Linked DNA regions of Pseudoduganella albidiflava. The protein of the gene in region 2 interacts with the protein of the main gene of each other region in a pairwise test. Links are inferred from orthologs where the notes say so. Each region holds a gene or a part of one and is shown on either strand. Other genes may lie near its edges.

Evidence for each region. The genes of interacting proteins can lie anywhere in the genome.
Region 1: the proteins of bioB (region 2) and EYF70_RS24610 interact in binary tests that used the Escherichia coli proteins (3 or more experiments, as listed by UniProt). The link is inferred for Pseudoduganella albidiflava from one-to-one orthologs.

What each region holds. Positions count from the first base shown.
Region 1 is NZ_CP036401.1:5,918,240-5,921,245, reverse strand. What follows is about bases 10-2,942. They hold EYF70_RS24610 (class II glutamine amidotransferase), read left to right. Parts: upstream 10-1,039; coding sequence 1,040-1,846; downstream 1,847-2,942. Other genes in these bases: EYF70_RS24605 (EAL and HDOD domain-containing protein), read left to right, coding at 1,872-2,942; EYF70_RS24615 (BTH_I0359 family protein), read left to right, coding at 670-927; EYF70_RS24620 (GTPase), read left to right, coding at 277-558; EYF70_RS24625 (response regulator), read left to right, coding at 10-125. Outside these bases: more of EYF70_RS24625, read left to right, coding at 1-9; more of EYF70_RS24605, read left to right, coding at 2,943-3,006.
Region 2 is NZ_CP036401.1:7,075,632-7,078,539, forward strand. Bases 68-2,902 are described here. They hold bioB (biotin synthase BioB), read right to left. Parts: upstream 2,088-2,902; coding sequence 1,047-2,087; downstream 68-1,046. Other genes in these bases: EYF70_RS29465 (acetyl/propionyl/methylcrotonyl-CoA carboxylase subunit alpha), read right to left, coding at 68-867; bioD (dethiobiotin synthase), read right to left, coding at 2,107-2,902. Also shown: more of EYF70_RS29465, read right to left, coding at 1-67; more of bioD, read right to left, coding at 2,903-2,908. UniProt on the Escherichia coli protein: Catalyzes the conversion of dethiobiotin (DTB) to biotin by the insertion of a sulfur atom into dethiobiotin via a radical-based mechanism.

The DNA.
Region 1 (3,006 bases), 1.2 Mb from region 2 along the record:
GCGAAGGCGGCAGCATGACGCGCGTGGCCGAGAAGACCGGCCTGGAACGCACCCACCTGTACCGCAAGCTGAAGCAGCTGGGTGTCGAGCCGGGCAAGCTCGCCAAGAAAAACCAGCAAGTCTGATTTGCCGTCTCCCGTCATCGCCACGCTGGTGACCGGCAGGCGCGCCCTCGATCGTGAAAGCGCGATCGCGGCGCGCCTGCCCGTAACCAGAACAGGCGCGCCGTCCTCGCCAGGCGCTCCATCTTCGCCCGACGCCCGTTCCGAAGCGCCGGTGGCCATCATCATCGAAGGCCTGGCGGATCCGCTTTCCCCGCTTGCCGATGCGCCCGGCGTGCAAGTGCACCGCATTGCCCCCGGCTGCCTATGCTGCGCCGGTAACGTGGTATTGCGTGTTACATTGAATCGTCTCTTGCGGCGCCCGCCGGCGCAGCTTTATATCAGCCTGGCTGATGCCACCCATGTCGGACAGTTGCGCGCGATGTTGTCGGCGCCGCCCTACGATACGCTGCTGTCCCTCTGCGACGATGTCGCGGCACCTGCCGTTGCTTCCTGACTTCGCCGGCTCGCCTCTTGAAATGGGCTGCCACAGCCCCACCTCGAAAGTGAAATGGAAAGCCCAACAATACGGAACCCGCCGGTTTCGTCCTTGAGAGAAGGAAGCGATATGAACCTCATCTACAACAGCGAGCAGTACAGCGTCGTCGAGTTCGGACCGGATCGCGATCTCGAATCCTTGCGCTTCGGTGGCTATGAAATCGTCGACAAGGGCGGCAAGCGCGAAATCTTCATTGCCGGCGTACTGGCGCAAAACTTCCGGCGCGACGTGAACCAGTTGATCGCCAACGAACCCACGATGGAGGAAATCGACGAATTCCTCGGCAACTATGACTCGCTGATGAGTCAGCCTGTCTTACTGCATTAACTTCTGCTGCATTGAACATCGGCACCCATTCGCAACACACATCCGGCGCCCGGATCTCCAGTGGCGCACCTGTGGTAAGGTGACGGTCGGCAATACCTTACCACGTCATACCATGTGCCAACTCCTGGGAATGAACTGCAATGTGCCGACCGACATTGTGTTCAGCTTTACCGGCTTCGCGCTGCGCGGTGGCCGTACCGATGTCCACCACGATGGCTGGGGCATCGCCTTCTTCGAGGGCGCCGGCGTGCGCCACTTCGTCGATCACCAGAGAGCCGTCGATTCGCCGGTGGCCACGCTGATCAAGACTTACCCGATCAAGTCCCGCAACGTCATTGCCCACATCCGCAAGGCCACGCAAGGCGAGGTGGCGCTGGAGAATTGCCATCCGTTCATGCGCGAGCTGTGGGGCCGCTACTGGGTGTTCGCCCATAACGGCGACCTGAAGGCGTTCAATCCCGTGCTGGACGGCCCCTACCGCCCGGTCGGCACCACCGACAGCGAGCGGGCCTTCTGCTGGCTGCTGCAGGAATTGCGCAGCCGCTTCGGCGACACCCGCCCGGCACTTGCCGAACTCGGCGCGGCGCTGGGCGAGCTGGTACCGCGCATCGCCGTCCACGGCACGTTCAACATGATGCTGTCCGATGGCTCGGCGCTGTTTTCCCATTGCTCGACCAACCTGTTCTGGCTGGTGCGCCAGCACCCGTTCGACACGGCCATCCTGTCCGACGACGACGTGCGGGTGGACTTTTCGCAGGTGACCACGCCGCACGACCGCGTCGCCATCATCGTCACGCAGCCGCTGACGACGAACGAGCGCTGGACGGCATGCGCCCCTGGGGAAATGCAGTGTTTTGTGGACGGATTACCTCAGAAAAACATATTTCCGCCCCCAGCGGCGCCGGGAATGTCAGAATAATAAAAAATAGAGAGAACGTTTTCCCATGATCGACCTGTCCGGCACAAGCTCATCTGCCCTGTCCTCACTGCGCGTGCGCGAGTTCTACCTCGGCCGCCAGCCCATCCTCGACCGCAACGGCGCGCTGTTCGGCTATGAACTGCTGTTCCGTAACGGCCCGGTCGGGCCGGCGCAGATCGATACCAGCGAACTGTCCGCCACCGCCGCCGTGATCGCCCATGCATCGCAGCTGGGCGTGGAAAAGGTCATCGGCGATGGGCTCGGCTTCGTCAACGTCGACGAACAGGCGCTGAACAGCGATATCTTCGGCTTCCTGCCCCGTGAAAAAATCGTGCTGGAAATCGTCGAAACGCTGCAGCCCACGCCCGCCGTGCTGGCGCGCATGACCGACCTGGCCAGCCATGGCTTCCAGTTCGCGCTCGACGACGTGCGCGGCGACAGCCCGCAATTGCAGGCCATGCTGCCGATGACGCAGTTCGTCAAGCTGAGCATGCGCGGCTGGCAAAGCGGCACGGGCGCCGATGCGCTGGCCGCGCTGGCGGCCCGCCTGAAGGGCGACGGCAAGCAGCTGGTCGCGGAAAAGGTGGAAACCCGCGAGGAATACGCCACCTGCCTGGACCTGGGCGTGGATTATTTCCAGGGCTATTACTTCGCCCGGCCCGCCATCATGAGCGGCAAGAAGCTGTCGCCCTCGCAACTGGCCGTGATGGAGCTGATGACGCTGGTGGTGTCGGATGCCGACAATATCGAGATCGAACGGGCGATCAAGCGCGACGCATCGCTGGCGATGAACCTGCTGCGCCTGGTGAACACGCCGGCAGTGGGCGCGCGCCAGCGCATCGATTCGCTGAGCCAGGCCGTGACGATCCTGGGCCGCCGCCAGTTGCAGCGCTGGCTGCAGATCATGCTGTACGCCGAGCCGGGCAAGCGCGGCGGCAGCCAGACACCGCTGCTGATGCTGGCCACCACCCGCGGCCGGCTGCTGGAACTGCTGGCCCACAAGCTGCGGCCGGCGCACCGCCATGTCGCGGACATCGCTTTCACGGTGGGTATCATGTCGCTGATGGATACGCTGTTCTCGATCCCGATGGCCGAACTGCTGACACAGATCGCGGTCAGCGACGAAGTGGCCGAAGCGCTCGTGTACCGCACCGGCTTCT
Region 2 (2,908 bases):
CATCTCCATGAAGTAGAAGCTGCCGTCTTGATTGGCAATGAATTCGACGGTGCCGGCACCCACGTAGCCGACCGCCTTCGCCGCCGCCACGGCCGCATCGCCCATCGCGGCGCGGCGTTCGTCCGTCATGCCGGGAGCAGGCGCTTCCTCCAGCACCTTCTGGTGGCGGCGCTGCACCGAGCAGTCGCGTTCGAACAGGTAGATGCAGTCGCCATGCGTATCGGCGAACACCTGGATCTCGATGTGGCGTGGGCGCTGCAGGTATTTTTCCGCCAGCACCTTGTCGTCGCCGAAGGAGCTGATCGCCTCGCGCTTGCAGGAAGCCAGCGCTTCCCGGAACGCCTCGGCATTGTCGACCACGCGCATGCCCTTGCCGCCGCCGCCGGCCGAAGCCTTCAGCAGCACCGGGTAGCCGATGCGGTCCGCTTCGCGCTGCAGGAAGGCGGCATCCTGCTCGTCGCCGTGGTAGCCGGGCACCAGCGGCACGCCGGCCTTTTCCATCAGCGACTTGGCCGCCGATTTCGAGCCCATCGCGCGCATCGCCGCGGCGGGCGGGCCGATGAATACCAGGCCCGCTTCGGCGCAGGCTTCGGCGAACTCCGCGTTCTCGGACAGGAAGCCATAGCCGGGATGGATCGCCTGCGCCCCGGTGGCCAGCGCGATGGCGATGATCTTCTCGCCGCACAGGTAGCTTTCCTTGGCGGGCGCGGGGCCCAGCAGCACGGCCTCGTCGCAGACGGCCACGTGCTTCGCGTTGGCATCGGCTTCCGAATACACGGCAACGGTGCGGATGCCCATCTTGCGGGCCGTGGCGGCGACGCGGCAGGCGATCTCGCCGCGGTTGGCGATCAAAATCTTCTTGAACATGTTGTCTCCCTGTTCTTATGAACCCCGCGTGCAAATCCTGGGGGCAGACCGGTGGGCCTGGCCCCGGCCTTCGCTGTCGGGGTACTGCATGCTCTTGTGGAGCGATTGAATAGGCTTGTGGCCTGTATCCGATACCAACATGCATCGCCGCGCCCTCTGGGGGGCGCTGGCGCGGTAACTCAGCAGCCGCAGGCTTCCTTCTGCACCGACTCGAGCATGGCGGCGCGGGTCGACAGGCCCAGCTTGGCCAGCAGCGCGCGGTCGTCGTTCGCTTCCGGGTTGTCGGTCGTCAGCAGCTTGTCGCCATAGAAGATCGAGTTGGCACCGGCCATGAAGCACATGGCCTGCACGGCCTCGCCCAGTTCGCGGCGGCCGGCGGACAGGCGCACGCGCGCCTTCGGCATCGTGATGCGCGCCACGGCGATCGTGCGCACGAATTCCAGCGGGTCGAGGCGGTCCAGGCCATGCAGCGGCGTGCCTTCCACCTGCACCAGGTGGTTGATCGGCACCGATTCCGGATAAGGGTTCAGGTTCGCCAGCTGCGCGATCAGGCCGGCGCGCTGGTCGCGCGTCTCGCCCATGCCGACGATGCCGCCGCAGCACACTTTCAGGCCGGCATCGCGCACGTGGCCCAGCGTGTCCAGGCGGTCCTGGTACTGGCGGGTGGAGATCACGTTGTCGTAGAACTCGGGCGCCGTGTCCAGGTTGTGGTTGTAGTAATCCAGGCCGGCGGCCTTCAGGCGTTCGGCCTGTTCCGCTTCCAGCATGCCCAGCGTGGCGCAGGTTTCCAGGCCCAGCGCCTTCACTTCGCGCACCATGGTTTCGACTTTTTCCATGTCGCGCTCTTTCGGGCTGCGCCAGGCGGCGCCCATGCAGAAGCGCGTGGCACCGTTTTCCTTGGCCTGCTTCGCCGCTTCCAGCACCGTTTCGGTATCGAGGATCTTCTTGGCCTCGACACCGGTGTCGTAGCGCGCGGCCTGCGGGCAGTAGCCGCAATCCTCTTCGCAGCCGCCGGTCTTGATCGACAGCAGCGTGGCCAGTTCCACGTCGCCATCCGGGAAGTTGGCGCGGTGCGCTTCCTGCGCGCGGAACATCAGTTCGTTGAACGGCAGTTCGAACAGGGCCAGCACTTCCTCGCGCGGCCACGTGGCCGACTCGGGCAGCTTGATGACCGCGGTCGGGCGGTGCAGGGCGACGGTTTTCGGTTCATGCAGGGACATCTGGTTCTTCCTTAAATGATTATTTCGTGTTGCGGCGAGCCGGCCAGTTCGGCAGGCTCGTGAAATCCAGGTACTCGGCGGCGGCGGCGGCTGTCGCATCGGCCAGGCGCGGCACGCGGCCCAGCAACGGCGCCGGAATGCGGTCGGCCAGCGCCTCGATGTTTTCGTCGGCGAACGCCATCTCCGGTTCCAGCGCGTTGGCCACCCAGCCGACCAGCTTCAGGCCGCGCGCGGCGATCGCTTCCACGGTCAGCAGCGCGTGGTTGATGCAGCCCAGGCGCATGCCCACCACCAGCACCACCGGCAGGTCCAGCTGCTGCGCCAGGTCGGCCGTATCATAGTTATCGGTCAGCGGCACGCGGAAGCCGCCGACGCCTTCGACCACGCTGGCATCGCTGGCGGCGGCGACTTCCACGTAGGCGGCCAGGATCGGCACCGGGTCGATGGCGATGCCTTCCAGCGCGGCCGCGATGTGCGGCGCCGCCGGCTCCTTCAGCAGGAACGGCGTGGTGATCGACTGCGGCAGGTGCACGTTGCCGGCCGCTTCGAGCTGGTCGCAGTCATCGTTGTGCAGGCGGCCGCCGCGCGGCACGGCGCCGGCCGCCACGGGCTTCATGCCGCAAGCCTTCACGCCCTGGCGCACCAGGGCATGCAGCATGGCCGAGGAAACCAGCGTCTTGCCGATTTCCGTGTCGGTGCCTGTCACGAAGCAGGAAAAGCGTGGCGGAATACCGCTCGCGGCCAGGGCCGTGGCAGGTGCCGGGTCCACTTCCAGTTCCTCTTCGACTGTCGCGGGTGCGTCCACTACCGGAACGACCACC